DNA from 3 places in the Noviherbaspirillum saxi genome. Region 1 is predicted to be linked to each of the others. Evidence: riboswitches for the same ligand, from Rfam matches in the RefSeq annotation. Region 1 holds a riboswitch; each other region holds the start of a gene.
What was found. Region 1 has a riboswitch for thiamine pyrophosphate ahead of D3871_RS17850 (TonB-dependent siderophore receptor). Riboswitches for the same ligand answer to the same signal wherever they lie in the genome.

Region 1 (6,893 bases):
CAAATCGGCACGTGTCCGGTTTTCACGATCCATCTCCTTGAACAGCTCTTGATCGCTGATTTCCTCTACCAATGCCAAAACCGGTAAGCCAAGTTCTTCGCAGGCGCGATGGCGGCGATGTCCAAACACGACTTCATATCGTTCCGACCCATCCTTCAGCGGACGTACCTTGATCGGTTGGACGTTCCCTCCTGCGTCGGCTATTTCGCTTTTGAGCGACGCAAAAGCGGCCAAATCGTAGCTACGGACATCCCGATTTGCCCATTTAGAAGGAAGAATTTTATCCGCATCGATAAGGCGTACCGGCAATATTCCTTCGAACTCCTTCAACCTGGCCTCAAGGACTGCCATCTTTTCGTTGCTTTCCTTCATCAACGAATTCACCATCAGCATCTGGCCAGGACCGGTACGCAGCGGCGCAGTCGCACTGCCGGAATCCGCTTTGCCCGGGACAAGCAAACCTTCGGTCTTTTTCGCTAATCTATCCTTAATCGACATCACACTCTCCTTACGCTAGCTGGGATATCCAAGAGTTGCGAATTGAAACCTCAACCAAGTCATTGACCCTGTCATAGGCGTCACGTGCCCGGCTATAGGTTTTCATGCTGCCGTCGTAACGGCTGATGTCATACACGGTGCCGAATTCCGCAGAACTAGACGATGTGACCGCGGTTTTAGGAATTTCCACCGGTAAAACCTTTTCTGCGTAAGTTGCCGAAATCCAGGAACGCACGACATCGCTGGCGACATCGGCTGAATCCACGCGAGCAAGCAAGACATGGATGAAATCGAAGGTTTTGCTGATGCCAGCGCTCTCGACCAGATTCGACGCCAGGTCGCTGAACAAACTCCAGAATTGTGCCGAACTTGCAAAATCCAATGCGTTCGGCGGCAAGGGAACCATCAAGCCATCCGCGGCCATGAAGGCGTTGATCGTCACATAGGAGAGCGATGGTGGCGTGTCGATAATGATGACGTCATAATCGTCACGCACGTCTTCCAGACCGAGGTTCAATACATCCCAAAACTGGAATTCAGGATCCTTCATTTGCCGCGACGGCAATACAAACTCTGCAGAAAATAAACTGGCTGACGCAGCGACCAGATCGATGCCGTCCCAATAGGTCGACTGAATGGAAGGACGAATCGAGGTCGTGTCGCCATAAACCAAGGGAGCGATCGTTTGCTCTTCGGACACTTCCGTATCCGGCATGATGCCGAACAACGTGGTCAAAGAACCCTGAGGATCGGCGTCCACGACCAGAACCTTATGACCGCGCAGACTCAATCCCTGCGCCATCACCATCGCCGTGGTGGTCTTACTGACACCACCCTTGAAATTACCAACTGCAAGCGTAATAGCGCGAGCACCGTCGGGGCGCAAATGGGTTGCCCGGTACTGTTGTACCCAGATTCTTGCTTCGCGAAGGGAAAACTCGCGTCGGGATCCCTTGTCGTTAAGCTGGCCGGCCGGCAGATCACCCTTGCTGATACGATACGCTACTTGTCCCTTGTCAATTCCGCACAAACTCGCCAGCTGGGTCAATGAAAATACGGGCGGGTTCTTGTTCGCATTCGGTGCCAGCATGCGCGAACGGATCTGGTTAACCATCTGCGCCGCCCGTTCCGCCTGTTCGACAATGTCGCTGATATGAATTTTCTGAGCACTGTTAACATTCGGCGCAATCATAAGTTTCCCGTAGGTTTTGAAAATAAGACTTTATTTTACGATATAGACCTATTCCTCGGTAACTAGAAATTCTTCGAAAATCTATTTTTTTCATGAAAACCGTAAAATATTTCCGCAAGAACTCCTGAATTGTAAGCGGATAGCACAATCTTGGCTAAAAGAAATAAAAAAACCTAACACCTCTTTAAGAACTATAGGAGGAAGAATATACTTAAATATCAATGGCTTAGATCATTTTCGGTGAGAACATTTGGGGCCTATGGTGAAAACATTTGGGAGCTAAGGTGAAATAATTTGGGGATATTGGTGAGAAGCTTTGGGGTATGTGGTGAGTGGATATGGGGTTGCGATGGCGCAAACGTCGGCAAACAAAGCGAAAAAAACCCATCATCAATAGGTGAGATCTTTTGGGAGGATCGACACTAAGCTGGCGTGCACTTATTCTCACCTTAAAAACAGGCGTTGATTTCCAAGGTGAGTTTGCTTTTCACATCGGCTCACTATAGACTTCGGTAAACAAATTGAACCCGAAGCACAATGACGGAGCCCGCCACAGCGCCAAAGAAAACCCGACCCGGTACGAAAAGTACCGAGCATGATTATTTGTTGCGCAAACCGGTCAATACATTGGCGATCGTTCCCAAATCCGAACGCATCACCGTGACTGCGCGCAAGATCTACAACGTGATGCTTCAATTCGCCCAGCGTCAAGGGGTGGAAAAAGAGCGGTATCGCGCGCGCCTGTCAGAGATTGCTATCGGTATCGACTTCAATTCCAACAATACGGAAGTCATCAAACAGTATTTTCGCCAGATGGCGACCACCGGTGTCGAATGGCAATCCCCAACCACAGGCGAAGGCGCCCGCTGGAGTATCTCGGCCCTGATTGCCCATGCGGACCTGATTCAGCGCGGGAATGAATTGACGCTCGAATGGAGCTACGCCCCGAACATCAAGCAAGAGCTGCTCGATCCCCAGCGCTTTGCAAAAATGTCCTTGCAGGTGCTGGCCGCGCTGAACACGATGGCATCGCTCGTCCTCTATGAAATATGTTGTCGTTATGCCGACAATCCCGGCGGCCTTACGGCACGGCAGGCATGGGCATGGTGGCGACCGGTGCTGACCGGCGCGCCTGACAGCCCGGCAAGCGCTTATCAGGAGTACAAGATCTTTAATCGCGATGTCGTCAAGAAGGCGGTCAAAAAGGTCAATGAAGTCACCGATCTCGACATCGAACTGATCGAGCACAAGAGCGGCCGCTCGGTGCAGGATTTGCAATTCAAGGTCAAACGCAAGCAAGCGCTGCTCGCACCGACGGAAAGGCCGATCGAACCAGTCGACCTGAAGACGATCGGCAACATCATCCGTGCCGGCATTCCCCAGGATAGGGCTGAAAAACTGTTGCTGCGCTATGGCGCGAAAGCGGTCGACGATGCGATCACGGTGATGAATGAACGGCACCGTCGTACGAACATGGAGCCGGTGCGCACGCCGGAAAAATATCTGACCGCCATTTTGCAATCCGGTCAGTTCGGCACGGAAAAGCCGGTCGCAGCGCCCGCACGCAAGGTCTACGACACCAAGGCCGAACGCTTGAAACTGATAGAACAGTTCATGGCAATGAAGCGCACGCTGTTGAATGAAATGTTCCAGGAAATGCCGGAAGCCGATCAGATCGAATGGATTGCCCGCTTTGAACAGGAGGCGCTGCCGGCGAGTGGCGCGATTCGCAAGGCATTCCAGTCGAAAGGGATTTCGAGCCAGATCGTGCGGCCGGTCTTCCTCAAGTTTCTCGGCAATTCGGTGTGGGAAGACGGATGGGAAAAACCGACCGACCACGAATTGACCGACCTCGCCATTCGCATGAAGAATGAGCAGCAAAGCCTGGCCGACCAGCGCTATACCAGCAAGGGTCGGGTCGATCTCGGCGTGATCAAGGGCTGAAATGAACCTACTGCGCTGATCACACCGGCGTCATTGACCGCAGCCTGCGGCATATGAACATGAAAGCTTCGTGATAGCATTCGTTCCATGCTAGGGGTCCTGAAGACGATGTCTTTGGGTGAGAGACACCCTCCGTACCTGATCTGGATAACGCCAGCGTAGGGAAGCGCAAAGCCGCACTTCTTTGTTTGCTCCGTCGCTGGCACTGCATTTACGTGACCGAGCCCATCATGCCGCTACCGAAAACCCGTTTTCTTCTTGCATTTTCCGCTGCACAGGCATTGGTTTTGCCCGTCGCCGCACAGGCGCAGTCCGATACCGTTTTGCCTGCCGTTTCCGTTTCGGCGCCGCGCATTGCCGCCGACGACGCCGAAGCCCCGACATTCGGCAGTTTCGGCCAGATACCCTTGCAGCAGACGCCCGCTTCGATCACCGTGATCACGCGCCAGCAAATGCAGGATCAGGCCATACGCCAGACCACCGATCTGACCCGGTTCGATGCCAGCGTCAACGACGCCTATAACGCGATCGGCTATGCGGAGCAGTTTTCCATCCGCGGCTTTACTCTCGATAATGCGGCGAGCTATCGCAAAGACAGCCTGGAAATCGCTGCCGATGCCGCCATCCCGCTCGAGAACAAGGAGCGCATTGAAATATTGAAAGGCTTGGCCGGCTTGCAGGCCGGGATCGCGACGCCGGGCGGCATACTTAACTATGTCACCAAGCGCCCCACCAACGAGACGCTGTGGTCGGTGACGCTGGAAGCGCGCGAGCGCGGCACGCTGTACGGCGCGCTCGACCTGGGCGGTCGTTCCGACGACAAGCGCTTCGGCTACCGCATCAATGCAGCCGCCGAAAAGCTGCGTTCCTATGTGCGCGGCGCCGACGGTGAACGTCAGTTCGTGAGCGGCGCATTCGACTGGCGACTGACGCCGCAGGCATTGCTGCAACTCGATTTCGATTACCAGCACAAGTCGCAGCTAAGCGCCCCCGGTTTTCAACTGATCAATGGTACCGACCTGCCGACGGGAATCTCGGCGCGCACCATGCTGAACAACCAGCCATGGAGCCGGCCGGTTGAAACCGACAGCACCAATCTCGGGCTGCGATTCGAATACCAGATCACGCCCGACTGGACCACGGTGGTGGCCGTCAACCGTCACGGTTTTCGGCGCGACGACTTTGCCGCATTCCCGTTTGGCTGTGCAGCGAGCGGACTATTTCCGGGCTTCTGCGCCAATGGCGACTATGATGTGTACGACTACCAGAGCGAAAACGAACGCAAGTCCTTGCTCGCGTCGCAAGCCATTGTGCAAGGAAGATTCGCGACCGGCGCGCTGCAGCACGAACTGGCAGCAGGCGTCTCGACACTGCGTCGCCGCGACGACTTCGGCGACTGCGTGTACGGCACCCTCGACTGCCTCGGCTCCGCAGCGAATGGCACCAGCAATATTTTTTCACCGGTCGTCGTGCCCGCATCGACCATCACCACCGGCCCGATACGCTTGCGTCGCAGCGGGCGCGAGCATTCGTTGTTCGTGCGTGATGTGATCGCGCTCTCGCCGCAGTTCAAGCTGCATGCCGGCGTGCGTCACACGCGTATCGAACGCGATCAGTATGATGCGACTGGCACCCTCAACAGTGCGCATGAGCGCGGTTATACCTTGCCCAATCTTGCACTGGTGTTCAATCCGCAGGCGAGCTGGACCATGTACGGATCGTATGCGCAAGGCTTGGAACATGGCGGCATTGCACCACTATTGACGACTAATGCCAATGTGGCGCTGGATCCGAGCAAGTCGTATCAGCTTGAACTCGGTACCAAGACTTCTCTCGGCAATGGCTGGCAAATGTCTGCCGCACTGTTCCGTATCCGCAAACCGCTGGAGTACACCGATGCGGGATTTACCTATGTGCGTAACGGCAATGCAGAACATCAGGGCATCGAGTGGTCGCTGCAGGGACAGGCCACGCGCAATCTGATGCTCGGTGCCAGCATCGCCGCCTTGCATACCCGCCAGCAAAATACCGGCACCGCCACGCTCGATGGCAAGCGTGTCACCAATGTTCCCAATCTCAAGTCGGTTGTGTATGCGGACTATGCACTGGCGGCCGTGCCGGGGTTGATGCTCAATGGCAGCTGGCATTACGCGGGCAGCAAGGCATTCAATCCCGATAACAGCGTGACGGTCCCCGGCTATCATTTGTTCAACCTCGGAGCGCGCTATGCGACGCGCGTGGGCGGCACGGCGACGACGTTGCGCTTCGGCATTGATAACGTGACCGACAAGTTCTACTGGCGCGATGTCACCCAAGCCCTGGGTGGATACCTGTTTCCGGGCGCTCCCCGCACCTTCAAGCTGTCTGCCCAGTTCGACTTTTAAGCAGGCGTCAGACGCTGCAGCAGGCTCTCGACTTGCTGCAGCCGCATCGGCTCAGTGCCGCTCACCAATGAGTACGGCAGATTCAGCGCAGCCAGCTTCGCGAGCAGCTGCGTATGGATTTGCTGCCGCACTGCTTCCGATTCACGTTGCAAGCCATCTGCCACCCATGGCGCATCCGGCGCAGTCACCAACGTAAGATCATAATGCCGGTCCGCTGCCATCCGTTCCAGCCGCGGCTCGACACGGCCCCAATAAAACCGGCTGTACAGGCTGGTCATCAAAGGCGTGGTATCGCAAAACAGAAAGCGCGAAGCCGACAGTGCCGCCGCGTCTTCGCGCTCAGTCTGCACACGGGCGATCACAAGTTGTTCTTCTTCGTATGGAGTGCGCCCATGCAGCTCAACAAACTCGCGCAGGTATTCGGGTACCCAGAGCGTGCGGAAATGCGTTGCCAGCGCCTCGGCCAGCGTGGACTTGCCGGTGGATTCGGCACCAAGAATGGCAATGCGCCACGGTTTTTGCATCGCATTCATGCATTGGCTCCGCTGCCTGCGACTATCGTTCTCCAGGTACGCAAGCCTATCGTTGCCAGCAAGATGAACAAGGCATACAGCACCGCCGTCAGGATCAGGTTTTTGTAGACATACAGACCGACATACAGCGCATCCACCGCTATCCAGACATGCCAGTTTTCCAGCTTTTTCCGCGCCAGCAACAGTTGTCCGACCAGGCTGCCCGCCGTCAGGAACCCGTCGATATAGGGAACGTCGGTATCGGTGTAGGACTTGAGGAAGAGGGCGATCAAAATAAATCCGGCAATCCAGCCGCCCGCCGCCCAGTAGCGACCTGCTGCCGACAGGCGGGATACGCGCAAG
Region 2 (6,893 bases), 490 kb from region 1:
TCAGCGAGGCCAGCGGCATCACCGCGACGCAGCCCAGGCTTTCGAGGAGCCTGGCCTGGATCGGATCGTCGCTGCAATAAGCCATTACATCGAAACCATCCTTGACGAGAATTTCCGCTGCCTTCAGCGTTTCCGGCATGTTCGGGAACAGCGTCTTTTCGTCGCCCAGCACTTCGAGCTTGACGAGCTTGTGGCCGCCCAATAGCTCGCGCGCGAGTTGCAAGGTGTAGACCGCGTCTTTGGCGTTGTAGCAGCCTCCGGTATTGGGAAGGATCGTGTAGCGCGACGGCGGTACGTAATCCAGCAGGTTGGGTTCATCGGCCGCCTGGCCGATGTTGACACGCCGGATCGTGACCGTGACGATCTCGGTGCCGCTCGCTTCGATGGCGGTTCGCGTTTCTTCCAGGTCGCGATACCTGCCGGTGCCAACCAGCAGGCGGGAGCGGTAGGTCTTGCCGGCGATGGTTAGTCCATCGTGGGCCGGGCGGCCTGGAATGTCTTGATCAGGTGTCATGCGTGTCTCCGTTTGAGATAGGATGGTTTTCGGTGCATATCGTTATGTGCGACGCCCTAACCGCCACCGATGGCGTGCACAATCTCGACGCGGTCGCGCGGCTGCAGCAGGTGCTGTTGCCACTGGTAGCGCGGAACGATATGGCGATTGATGGCGACGGCAAGTCCTTTTCCCTGCAAGCCGATAGAGGTGACCAGGTCCTGCACGCTGCACGGAGCCGTGACCGGATGCGCTTTTCCATTCAAGTTGATTTCCATGTCGTGGCCTTTCCGTTTACTGCTTGCGATAGAGTTCGGCGCCGCTCTTGACGAATTCGACCGCCTTGACTTCCATGCCTTTCTTCAGCGCCTGCTCATCCGAAATGCCCTGGCTGGCCGCATAGTCGCGCACATCCTGGGTGATCTTCATCGAGCAGAAATGCGGGCCGCACATCGAACAGAAGTGCGCGACTTTCGCCGAATCCTTGGGCAAGGTCTCGTCATGGAATTCGCGCGCCTTGTCCGGATCGAGACCGATGTTGAACTGGTCTTCCCAGCGGAATTCGAAACGCGCTTTCGACAACGCGTTGTCGCGGATCTGCGCGCCCGGATGCCCCTTCGCAAGATCAGCCGCATGCGCCGCCAGCTTGTAGGTGATGATGCCTTCCTTGACATCGTCCTTGTTGGGCAAGCCCAGGTGTTCCTTCGGTGTGACGTAGCACAGCATCGCGGTACCGTACCAGCCGATCATGGCCGCACCGATGCCGGAGGTGATGTGGTCGTAGCCCGGTGCGATGTCGGTGGTCAGCGGCCCGAGCGTATAGAACGGCGCTTCATGGCACTGCTCCAGCTGCAAGTCCATGTTTTCCTTGATCAGGTGCATCGGCACATGGCCGGGCCCTTCGATCATCACTTGCACATCATGCTTCCAGGCGATCTGCGTGAGTTCGCCCAGCGTCTTCAGTTCGCCCAGCTGCGCTTCGTCGTTGGCATCGTAAATCGAGCCCGGGCGCAAGCCGTCGCCCAGCGAGAACGACACGTCATAGGCTTTCATGATGGCGCAGATATCTTCGAAATGTTCGTACAGGAAGGATTCCTTGTGATGCGCGAGACACCATTTCGCCATGATCGAGCCGCCGCGCGACACGATACCGGTCATGCGCTTGGCCGTCAGCGGCACATATTGCAGCCGCACGCCGGCATGGATCGTGAAGTAGTCGACGCCTTGCTCGGCCTGCTCGATCAGCGTGTCGCGGAAGATTTCCCAGGTCAGGTCTTCGGCCTTGCCATTGACCTTTTCCAGCGCCTGGTAAATCGGCACGGTCCCGATCGGCACCGGTGCATTGCGGATGATCCATTCGCGCGTTTCGTGGATGTGCTTGCCGGTCGACAGGTCCATCACGGTATCGCCGCCCCAGCGGATGGCCCAGGTCATTTTTTCGACTTCTTCGCCGATCGACGAGGTGACGGCGGAGTTGCCGATATTGGCATTGATCTTGACCAGGAAATTGCGGCCGATGATCATCGGTTCGATTTCCGGGTGATTGATGTTGGCGGGAATGATGGCGCGGCCGCAGGCGATTTCGGAGCGCACGAATTCCGGCGTGATCTCGGCAGGAATCGCCGCGCCGAAGCTGTGGCCGGGATGCTGGCGCCCCATCAGGTCGGCCAGTTTTTGTCCCATCGGACCGGAGGCCTTGAGGCCGTCCAGATACTCGCGCCGGCGCAGGTTTTCGCGGATCGCGATGTATTCCATTTCCGGCGTGATGATGCCCTGGCGCGCATAGTGCATCTGGGTCACATTCTTGCCGGCCAGCGCGCGGCGCGGCTTGCGGTGCAAATTGAAGCGCAGCTCGGCCAACTTGGGGTCGTTCAGGCGCTCGACGCCGTAGTGCGAGGTCGGGCCGGGCAATTCTTCGGTATCGTGGCGTTCGGCGATCCAGCCGGCACGCACTGCGGCCAGCCCGGAGCGGATGTCGATCTTGACCGCCGGGTCGCTGTAGGGACCGGAGGTGTCATAGACGGTGATCGGCGGGTTCTTTTCCGCGCCGAACGATGCCGGCGTATCGGCCTGGCTGATTTCGCGCATGGGCACGCGAATATCGGGGCGCGAGCCCTGGACATAAATCTTGCGGGAATTGGGCAGCGGCTGGATGGCGGCTTCGTCGACCGTGGCGGTCGCGGCGAGGAATGGCGGATGGGCGTTCATGTTGCTCCTTTGCTAAAACGATAAAGCGAAGGAGCGGCGGAAGAGTGGGGCGTATTTCCGGTTGCTTCCCTTCGCTGGCATTATCCAGATCAGGTTCAAGGGTATTTCTCACCCGGCGGTAGCCTGTTTCCAGACTTGCCAGGACCCCTAGCTTTGCCGGCATGAGCCGGCGGGTGTTGCTACAACTAAGCAGGTCCGCAGAAATTTTTTGACACGTCGTGTTCAGTACTCCCTTCTCCCGCAAGCGGGAGAAGGAGCGAAATACAAATGCAGCGGGTTTTGTCAAAAAATTTCTGCGAACTTGCTTAACTGGTTCGAGCCATGCTCGTTTGTATCCGCCGTGCGGGCGATACGCGCGGCATGCCCGTAAAAACAAAATCGACTTCGGGCCGACGACCGCTGACGATGTCCGCAATCGCACGCCCCGAGCCGCAGCCCATGGTCCACCCCAGCGTGCCGTGTCCGGTATTGAGGAAGAGGTTTCCGAACTTCGTCTTGCCGATATACGGCACATTCGATGGCGTCAGCGGGCGCAGACCGGACCAGTACACCGGGTTGTCGTAATCGCAGGCATCTGGAAAGAGTTCGCGTACGCGCCGCGTGATCGCGTCGCATCGGGTGTCGTTCAGTTCCCGGGTGTAGCCATTGAGCTCGCAGGTGCCGGCCACGCGAAGCCTGTTCCCGAGCCGCGAAAATACCAGCTTGCATCCATCGTCGGTCAACGACACGGTCGGCGCGGCATTTCCATCGACAATCCGGTAGGTCGCCGAATAGCCCTTGCCGGGATAGATGGGCAAGGCGATACCGAGCGGCTTGAGCAAGGGCGCGGAAAAGCTGCCGGCTGCGACCACATAAGCGTCCGCGCAAAGCAGTTCATGCCGCCCTTGCGCGTCAATGATTTCCACGCCCTTGATCCTTGCACACGTGCCGCCGCCCTCGGCCAGCAGGCGGGTCACCGTCGTGTTGAACCGAAAATCCACGCCGGCCGCCGCCGCCCTGGCTGCCAGCGCCGTGCTGAATTGATGGACATCGCCCGATTCGTCTGTCGCAGTGAAGTCGCCGCCGACGATCTTGTGGCGCAGATGCCTTAGGGCCGGTTCTACGCTCACCACGCCGTCGGCGTCCAGCGAGTTGCGCGGACAACCCAGCTCGCGCATCAGTGCGGCGGCGTGCAGCGACTTGCGGAACTCCCGTTCATCCGTATAGAAATGCAGGATCCCGCGCTGAAGTGCGTCATAGCTTATCCCGGTCTCGGCACGTACCGCGTGCAGCGTCTGGCGGCTGTACTCGGCAATCGCCACGATCTGTCGAATATTGTCGGCCACGCGCCCAGCTGTGCATTCCCGCAGAAAGCGCAGGCACCAGGCCCATTGCTGTCGGTCCCAGCGCAAGCGCAGCAAGAGCGGGGCATCTTCCCGTCCCAGCCATTTGACGATCTTGAGCAATGTTCCCGGATTGGCCCAGGGCTCTGCATGCGACACTGAAATCTGGCCGCCGTTTGCAAAGCTGGTTTCCATCGCGGCACCCGGCTGGCGTTCCAGTACCGTCACCTGGTGCCCGGCCTTGCGCAAGAACCACGCTGACGCCGTACCGACGATGCCGGAACCGAGAACGATGACTTTCATGGAATTCTCCCTGCGCAGTGAATGGCAATCATCGGCCCAGCAGCAGGGCGCCTGCCACCAGTAGTGCGATCCAGACCGTTTCCATCATCAGCATAAACACGGGACGCCAGCCGAGCGACGCGAGCGACTGGAAAGAGGTCTTCACGCCGAGGGCGGCAATTGCCGTGACCAGGCAGGCGCGGGAGGCATCGTTGATCCAGCCGCTGACCTGTTGCGGGATAAAGCCCATGCTGTTGGTGAGCACCAGCCAGACGAAGCCGATCAGAAAGAACGGCACCAGCGGAGGTGCATCGATTTCGGTCTTGCCATCCTTGCTTTTGAAGAGGATAGCGAGTGTCAGCACCACGGGTACAAGGCAGGCCACGCGAGTCAATTTGACGAAGGTGGCGACATCGCCGGTGTGGTTGGAGACCAGATAACCGGCACCGACAACCTGCGCCACGTCATGAATGGTGCCGCCGATGAAGACGCCCGCTTCGGTCATATCGAGTCCGAGCAGTTTGACCAGCAACGGATAGATGATCATCGCAAGCGTCGACAGTGTGGTCACGCCAACCACCGTGAGCAGGGTGAACTTTTCGTTTTCCTTGGTTTGCGGCAGGACCGCCGAGATCGCGAGCGCCGCCGACGCGCCGCAGATGGCGACCGAGCCGCCCGACAGCAATCCTTCGGTCGCCGGACGCTTGAGCCAGCGCGACAGCAGATAACCGAAGCAGATCGTCAGGATGAGGGCGCCGATCACGATGACCAGCGGCGCGATACCGACCGAAGCGATCTGCGCAAAGGTGATACGCGCGCCCAATAGCGCGACGCCGGTGCGCAGCAGGACCTTGGAACAAAACTCGATTCCGGGCTGGGCATTCGCATCGTTTGCCAGGAAATGGAAGGCAAGGCCGAAGAACAAGGCGTAGAGCAGTTGCGGACCGCCATAGCTCGTCGAAATGAAAGTCGCCGACAAAGCAATCGCGGTTGCCACCGCGATCCCCGGCCAGTTGCGCCGCACTGAGCGCGGCCGCCAGATTGCGATGGCGGAAGAGAGATAGGGAATGTTCATGTAGGGCGGGCGTGAAGTAGCCAAGGATGGGGATTTCATGAACCAATAACCTTAAATATTAAAAAACGGCACAAAATATCTCGTTTTTTATAATATACTCGCCCAACGGCTTTTAAAGCAAACCTTTTCTTTAATTTGGAATGATTTGTTCCGTTATGTGAGATTCAGATTGCTAGATAGACAGTGCAGTGACGCAACTTTCAACCTACAGGACTAACCCATGCAAAGAATCATGCTGCGCTCCAAGATCCATCGAGTCGCCGTTACGCAATGCGACTTGCACTATGAAGGTTCCTGCGGCATCGATGAAAACCTGCTTGACGCCGCCGACATCCGTGAATTCGAGAAGATCGACATCTGGAACATCAACAATGGCGAGCGTTTCTCCACTTATGCGATCAAGGGCAAGAGAGGCAGCGGAGAAATTTCGCTCAACGGCGCCGCATCGCGCAAAGCCCATTTGGGAGATCTGCTCATCATTGCCACGTTTGCGCCGATGAGCGACGCGGAGTCCGAAACCTACGTGCCGAAGATTGTCTTTGTCGATGAAAGCAACCAGCTTGCCGCCTTGAAAACCTGAGCCGCTAGTTGAGACAGGAGTTTCGTGTACGGTCGATGCTGTCTGACGGCGCCAACAGACTTACCTACCTGACGTGGTCGATGTATGGAACCGCAGCTGCCTGCATGGATCACATTGTTCATATACGGCGACGCTCCGCCGCCGTGTATGAACTGGAGGGCGGAACTGGAGAGCGCTATGGCAGAACAACGATTAAGCGGCGAGCTGGCGATCGTTACTGGTTCCGATTCCGGTATCGGACAGGCGACTGCAATAGCATTTGCAAGGGAAGGAGCGGACGTGATCGTGACCTATCTGCATGACAGAAAGGGCGCGGAACGCACGGCAGGAGAGATCGAGGGTGCCGGCCGGAAGGCGGCGGCGTTTCAGCTTGATCAGCGGGATTCAAAAAACGTGCAGCGGTTTTTCCAGGAAGTAAAGTCAACAATGGGAGTGCCGACCGTCCTCGTGAATAACGCGGGAATCGATGCCTTGGGCAAGCCGGTCAAGGACATGACGGACGCGGACTGGGACGATGTGATCCGGACCAACCTTTCCGGCCCCTTCTATTGCTGCCGAGAATTCATTCGCGGAATCGATGGTACCGGCCGGCACGGCACCATCATCAATATCACCAGCGTGCACCAGGAAATTCCGCGCGCCGGCGCATCCGGCTATGACGCCTCCAAGGGCGGCTTGCGCAACCTGACGACGACGCTCGCGCTGGAACTGGCGGAAAAAAACATCAACGTCAACAACATTGCTCCAGGCATGGTGTTAACACCCATGAACCAGTCTGCGGTTGAGGACCCGGAAGTGCTCAAGCGGCAGGTGCAATCGATTCCGATGAAGCGTGCGGCGAAGCCCGAGGAAATAGCCCATGTCGCCGTATTCCTGGCTTCCGAACAGGCGCGTTATATCCATGGCGCTACGATCTTCGTGGATGGCGCACTC
Region 3 (6,893 bases), on a different contig from region 1:
CAAGGTGCGGCGCGTTGCGCGCTGCTGGGCTTCATTGCCATTCTGGATTTGTACCTTCGCGACTTCGAGATACCAGTCGCAGTATTCGTCCCAGATGAACTTGTAGATCGCGGAAGCGATATTGTCGAAGCGGTAATCGGCAAAGCCTTTTTCCACGTCGGCTTCGGTACGCTGCAGCAGCGATACGATCCAGCGATCGGCTTGTGAAAAATCGCGTCCGCCTTCGCCGCAGGATGCGCCATCGAAGCCGCAATCCTTGCCTTCGGTATTCATCAGCACAAAGCGCGTTGCATTCCACAGCTTGTTGCAGAAGTTGCGATAGCCTTCGCAGCGATTCAGATCGAAGTTGATGTTGCGGCCGAGCGAAGCATAGCTTGCCATCGTGAAGCGCAGCGCATCGGTACCGAAGGCCGGAACGCCGTTCGGGAATTCCTTGCGCGTCGCCTTGGCGATGCTTTCCGCCTGCTTGGGATTCATCAGGCCGGTGGTACGCTTGGCAACCAGCGCTTCGACATCGATGCCGTCGATCAGGTCGATCGGGTCCAGCGTATTGCCCTTGGACTTGGACATCTTCTGGCCGCTCGCATCGCGCACCAGGCCGTGCACGTATACGGTATCGAATGGCACCTTGCCGGTGAAGTGCGTGGTCATCATCACCATGCGCGCAACCCAGAAGAAGATGATGTCGAAGCCGGTGACCAGCACCGACGACGGCAGGAACATTTTGTAATCCGGCGTTTCTTCCGGCCAGCCCAGCGAAGAGAAGGGCACCAGCGCGGACGAGAACCAGGTGTCGAGCACATCGCTTTCGCGTTTCAGCGTCTTGCCGCCAGCCTGCGCCTGCGCTTCCTCTTCGTTGCGCGCGACGTAGATATTACCTTCGTCGTCATACCATGCCGGGATCTGATGGCCCCACCACAGCTGACGCGAGATGCACCAGTCCTGGATATTGTTGAGCCATTGATTGTAGGTCGTGGCCCAGTTCTCGGGCACGAACTTGATCTCGCCGCCGGACACCTTTTCGAGGGCGACTTCGGCGATCGACTTGCCGGGGAAGTGCGTGCCTTCCGGCGCCGGCTTGCTCATCGCGACAAACCACTGGTCGGTCAGCATCGGCTCGATCACGACGCCGGTGCGGTCGCCGCGCGGGACCATCAGCTTGTGCGGCTTGACCAGTTCGAGCAAGCCTTCGGCCTCAAGGTCGGTCACGATCTGCTTGCGCGCATCGTAGCGGTCCATGCCATGGTATTTGGCCGGGCCGTTTTCATTGATCTTCGCATCGAGCGTGAGGATGCTGATCTTTTCAAGATTGTGGCGCTGGCCGACCGCATAGTCGTTGAAGTCGTGCGCCGGCGTGATCTTGACGCAGCCGGTGCCGAATTCCTTGTCGACGTACTCGTCGGCGATGATTGGAATTTCGCGTCCGGTCAGCGGCAGCTTCAGCAGCTTGCCGACCAGCGCGGTGTAACGTTCGTCGGTCGGGTCCACCGCAACCGCGACGTCGCCCAGCATGGTTTCCGGACGAGTCGTCGCGACCGTGATGTGGCCGTTGCCATCGGCCAGCGGATAGTGGATATGCCACATGTGGCCGTCTTCTTCTTCCGATACCACTTCGAGGTCGGACACTGCGGTGAGCAGCTTCGGGTCCCAGTTGACCAGGCGCTTGCCGCGATAGATCAGCCCCTGCTGGTGAAGGCGTACGAAGACTTCGGTCACGGCCTTGGACATTTTTTCGTCCATCGTGAAGTATTCGCGGCTCCAGTCGGTGGATGCGCCCATGCGGCGCATCTGGCCGGTGATGGTCGAACCGGAATGCTCTTTCCACTCCCACACCTTTTCCAGGAACTTCTCGCGGCCGAGGTCGTGGCGTGAAATCTTTTGCGCATCGAGTTGGCGTTCGACGACGATCTGCGTCGCGATGCCGGCGTGGTCGGTACCGGGAATCCAGGCGGTATTGTGGTCGCGCATCCGGTAGTAACGGGTCAGGCCATCCATGATCGTCTGGTTGAACGCATGTCCCATATGCAGCGTGCCGGTGACATTCGGTGGCGGCAGCTGGATGCTGAATGCAGGTTTACCGGCATCGGTGGTCGCGGTGTAGTATCCGCGCTTTTCCCATTCCGTATGCCAGTGTTTCTCAATCTCGGCGGGCTCGAAAGACTTGGCTAATTCCATGATTTAACTTATGTTTCTGCGAAACTAACCATTATAAAGGACGCGATGGCTGACATCCGCGCAGATCCGCGTATAATTCGCCGAAGTCATGCCACATGACCAATGCTAGGGGTCCTGGCCCGCTTGAAATTGTTGAATCAAGCGCACGCCGGGTGAGAAATACCCTTGAACCTGATCTGGATAATGCCAGCGAAGGGAAGCAACCGGAAACACGCACCACTCTTCCGCCGCTCCTTCGCTTTATCGTTTTAGCAAAGGAGCAACATGAACGCCCATCCGCCATTCCTCGCCGCCACCGCCACGGTCGACGAAGCCGCCATCCAGCCGCTGCCCAATTCCCGCAAGATTTATGTCGAAGGTTCGCGCCCCGATATCCGCGTGCCGATGCGCGAAATCAGCCAGTCCGATACCCCGGCGTCATTCGGCGCGGAACAGAACCCGCCGATCACCGTCTATGACACCTCCGGTCCCTACAGCGACCCGGCGGTCAAGATCGACATCCGCTCCGGGCTGGCCGCAGTGCGTGCCGGCTGGATCGCCGAACGCCACGATACCGAAGAATTGCCCGGCCCGACCTCGCACTACGGCGTCGAGCGCCTGAACGACCCCAAGTTGGCCGAGCTGCGCTTCAATTTGCACCGCAAGCCGCGCCGCGCGCTGGCTGGCAAGAATGTGACCCAGATGCACTATGCGCGCCAGGGCATCATCACGCCGGAAATGGAATACATCGCGATCCGGGAAAACCTGCGCCGCAAGGAGTACTTGGAGGGCCTGAAAGCCTCCGGTCCGATGGGACAGAAACTGGCCGACCTGATGGGGCGCCAGCATCCCGGCCACAGCTTTGGCGCGGCGATTCCTGCCGAGATCACGCCGGAATTCGTGCGCTCCGAAATCGCCTGCGGCCGCGCCATCATTCCCGCCAACATCAATCACCCGGAAATCGAACCGATGATCATCGGCCGCAATTTCCTGGTCAAGATCAATGCCAATATCGGCAACTCCGCCGTCACCTCGTCGATCGGCGAAGAAGTCGAAAAAATGACCTGGGCCATCCGTTGGGGCGGCGATACCGTGATGGACCTGTCGACCGGCAAGCACATCCATGAAACCCGCGAATGGATCATCCGCAATTCGCCGGTGCCGATCGGGACCGTGCCGATTTACCAGGCGCTGGAAAAGGTCAATGGCAAGGCCGAAGACCTGACCTGGGAAATCTTCCGCGACACGCTGATCGAGCAGGCCGAACAGGGCGTCGACTACTTCACGATCCATGCCGGCGTGCGGCTGCAATATGTGCCGCTGACGGCCAAGCGCATGACCGGCATCGTGTCGCGTGGCGGCTCGATCATGGCGAAATGGTGTCTCGCGCATCACAAGGAATCCTTCCTGTACGAACATTTCGAAGATATCTGCGCCATCATGAAAGCCTATGACGTGTCGTTCTCGCTGGGCGACGGCTTGCGCCCGGGCTCGATTTACGATGCCAACGACGAAGCGCAGCTGGGCGAACTGAAGACGCTGGGCGAACTCACGCAGATCGCCTGGAAGCATGATGTGCAAGTGATGATCGAAGGGCCCGGCCATGTGCCGATGCACCTGATCAAGGAAAACATGGACCTGCAGCTGGAGCAGTGCCATGAAGCGCCGTTCTATACGCTCGGCCCATTGACCACCGACATCGCACCGGGCTACGACCACATCACCTCCGGCATCGGCGCGGCCATGATCGGCTGGTACGGTACCGCGATGCTGTGCTACGTCACACCGAAGGAACACCTGGGCTTGCCCAACAAGGACGATGTCAAGGAAGGCATCATCACCTACAAGCTGGCGGCGCATGCGGCTGATCTTGCGAAGGGGCATCCGGGCGCGCAGATCCGCGACAACGCGTTGTCGAAAGCGCGTTTCGAATTCCGCTGGGAAGACCAGTTCAACATCGGTCTCGATCCGGACAAGGCGCGTGAATTCCATGACGAGACCTTGCCCAAGGACTCGGCGAAAGTCGCGCATTTCTGTTCGATGTGCGGTCCGCATTTTTGCTCGATGAAGATCACCCAGGATGTGCGCGACTATGCGGCCAGCCAGGGCATTTCGGACGAGCAGGCGCTGAAGAAAGGCATGGAAGTCAAGGCGGTCGAATTCGTCAAGAGCGGCGCCGAAATCTATCGCAAGCAGTAAGGGCCATGGAGATTGAATTGAACGGTGTGCCGCATGCGGTTGCCGACAATGAAAACGTGCAGGGATTAATTGCTTCGCTGGATTTGGTTGGCAAGTCGCTGGCAGTGGCGATCAATCGCGAAGTCGTGCCGAGGCAGATGTGGGTTGAACGGCTGCTTTGTCCGAACGATCGGGTCGATATCGTGCGTGCGATTGGTGGTGGTTGAATAGTGAGACTTTCAGAGGCCGATTTTTAACTGCAAGTTGGCAAGACCTTGAAGTTCCCTCCCTTTCAAGGGGAGGGGTAGGGTGGGGATGGGGTAAGTAATGCAAGGACAAACAAACACATTTGTCAGACCCGCCGTAAAGTCATTGAGAAAAACAATGACCGACGCCGAACAAAAGCTGTGGCAGCGTTTGCGTCGAGAACAACTGGGCTGCAAATTTCGACGCCAACATCCATTCGATACCTACGTATTGGATTTTGTCTGTCTGGAACGGAAGCTTGTTATTGAAGTCGATGGGTCTCAGCACGTGGAGAACCATCAGTACGACGAAATTCGTTCGGCGAAGTTGTCTATCGCTGGATTCACTGTCTTGCGATTTTGGAATAACGAAGTGTTGACCGAAACAGATGCAGTGGTTCAGATGATTTGGAATGTTTTGAACCCATCCCCACCCCAGCCCTCCCCCTATGCCGGGTGCCCTTGAAGGGGAGGGAGAGCGTAGCTATGGCAAGGATACTGTGCCCATCACATTCTTCTCTGAATAGTTGGCAAAAAAACTCAGTGCATTAAGGAGATTTCATGAGCAATCAAAACAGCATCACTCAGAGCGATCAGGGGCTCACCATCGCCGGCAAGACCTACGGCTCCCGCCTGCTGGTCGGCAGCGGCAAATACCGCGACCTGGAAGAAACCCGTGCCGCGACCGAAGCCAGCGGCGCCGACATCATTACTGTGGCAATCCGGCGCGTCAACATTGGGCAAGACCCAAGCGCGCCGAATCTGCTCGATGTGGTGCCGCCCTCGCGCTATACCATCCTGCCGAATACCGCAGGCTGCTACAACGCCAAGGATGCGGTCTACACCTTGCAACTGGCGCGGGAATTGTTGAACGGCCACAAGCTGGTCAAGCTGGAAGTTTTGGGGGACGAGAAGACCCTGTTTCCCAACATGCCGGAAACCCTGAAGGCTGCCGAGACCCTGGTGCAGGATGGCTTCGATGTGATGGTCTATTGCAGCGACGATCCTATCCAGGCAAGGATGCTCGAACAGATCGGTTGCGTCGCGGTGATGCCGCTGGCGTCGCTGATCGGTTCCGGCATGGGCATCCTCAATCCATGGAACCTGTCGCTGATCATCGAGCAGGCCAAGGTGCCGGTGCTGGTCGATGCCGGTGTCGGGACCGCTTCCGATGCGGCGATTGCGATGGAACTCGGTTGCGACGGCGTATTGATGAATACCGCGATCGCCGGTGCGCGCGACCCGATCCGCATGGCGCGCGCGATGAAGCTGGCGGTTGAAGCGGGGCGCGAAGCCTATCTCGCCGGGCGCATCGCCAAGCGTTTTGCCGCATCGCCATCGTCGCCGATGGAAGGCCGGGCAACGTGATGCGACCAAGCGTGCTGGTGTTCGCCGGATCCGATCCCAGCAGCGGAGCCGGCGTGCAGGCCGATATTCAGGCTATCGCCGCGCTGGGTGCGCACCCGTTGTCAGTCATTACTGCGCTTACCGTGCAGGACAATGACAGGGTGTATCAGGTGCAAGCCGTATCGGCGCAACTGGTGCAGCGGCAGGCACAGGTATTGATTGAAAAAATAGACGTGGCCGCGGTGAAAATCGGCATCGTTGGCAACCGCGCCAACGCCGAGGCAATCGCCGAAACGATCAAATTGCTCAGGGAACGCAAGCCGGATCTGCATGTGGTGCTTGATCCGGTGCTGGCCAGCGGCCATGGCGATACCTTGTCGCAAGACAATCCCTTGCAGGCGATGGCAATGCTACTGCCGCTGGCGACGATAATCACGCCCAACCTGCCCGAGGCCGAAGTGCTGTGCGGCGGAGAGCGCCGCATCGAAGCACAGGCCGACAAGCTTTTGTTCCAGTGCCCCAACGTATTGATCAAGGGCGGGCATGGTCAGGAACCCGATGTCGTCAACCGCTGGTATTCGCATGGCGGTCAGCACACCTGGACCTGGCCCAGGCTGAATGGACATTTTCACGGCAGCGGATGCACGCTGGCGTCGGCGATCGCGGCCTTGCTGGCGCTTGGCAAACCGATGTCCGAGGCACTTGAATCGGCGCAGGCATATTGCCAGCATGCGCTGATATCTTCGTACGCGATCGCCGACGGTCAGCGTATTCCGGACCGCAGTGCGACTTTGGAGAACAATGCATGAAAGGTTTATATCTGGTCACACCCGATTGGGATGACACACAAGAACTGGTGCGGGTAACGGAAGCGGGGCTGCGTGGCGGCGCCGCATTGGTGCAATACCGGCACAAGACCGCAGCGGCCGCGTTGCGCCGCGAGCAGGCGCAAGCGTTGCAGCAACTCTG

Region 2: another riboswitch for thiamine pyrophosphate. It lies ahead of thiC (phosphomethylpyrimidine synthase ThiC); the one in region 1 lies ahead of D3871_RS17850 (TonB-dependent siderophore receptor).
Region 3: another riboswitch for thiamine pyrophosphate. It lies ahead of thiC (phosphomethylpyrimidine synthase ThiC); the one in region 1 lies ahead of D3871_RS17850 (TonB-dependent siderophore receptor).

Annotation. Positions count from the first base shown of each region.
Region 1 covers NZ_QYUO01000002.1:425,572-432,464, forward strand. The annotation lists gene D3871_RS17835 (ParB/RepB/Spo0J family partition protein) at 1-498, opposite strand, end outside; gene D3871_RS17840 (AAA family ATPase) at 509-1,690, opposite strand; gene D3871_RS17845 (replication initiation protein) at 2,228-3,634, shown strand; TPP riboswitch at 3,717-3,816, shown strand; gene D3871_RS17850 (TonB-dependent siderophore receptor) at 3,865-6,018, shown strand; gene D3871_RS17855 (AAA family ATPase) at 6,015-6,551, opposite strand; gene pnuC (nicotinamide riboside transporter PnuC) at 6,548-6,893, opposite strand, start outside.
Region 2 covers NZ_QYUO01000002.1:912,663-919,555, forward strand. The annotation lists gene D3871_RS19960 (thiazole synthase) at 1-514, opposite strand, end outside; gene thiS (sulfur carrier protein ThiS) at 571-771, opposite strand; gene thiC (phosphomethylpyrimidine synthase ThiC) at 788-2,701, opposite strand; TPP riboswitch at 2,751-2,860, opposite strand; gene D3871_RS19975 (D-amino acid dehydrogenase) at 3,007-4,326, opposite strand; gene D3871_RS19980 (YeiH family protein) at 4,355-5,419, opposite strand; gene panD (aspartate 1-decarboxylase) at 5,601-5,960, shown strand; gene D3871_RS19990 (SDR family NAD(P)-dependent oxidoreductase) at 6,138-6,893, shown strand, end outside.
Region 3 covers NZ_QYUO01000001.1:3,044,316-3,051,208, reverse strand. The annotation lists gene D3871_RS14385 (valine--tRNA ligase) at 1-2,175, opposite strand, end outside; TPP riboswitch at 2,273-2,390, shown strand; gene thiC (phosphomethylpyrimidine synthase ThiC) at 2,440-4,353, shown strand; gene thiS (sulfur carrier protein ThiS) at 4,359-4,559, shown strand; gene D3871_RS14370 (endonuclease domain-containing protein) at 4,660-5,043, shown strand; gene D3871_RS14365 (thiazole synthase) at 5,139-5,945, shown strand; gene thiD (bifunctional hydroxymethylpyrimidine kinase/phosphomethylpyrimidine kinase) at 5,945-6,733, shown strand; gene thiE (thiamine phosphate synthase) at 6,730-6,893, shown strand, end outside.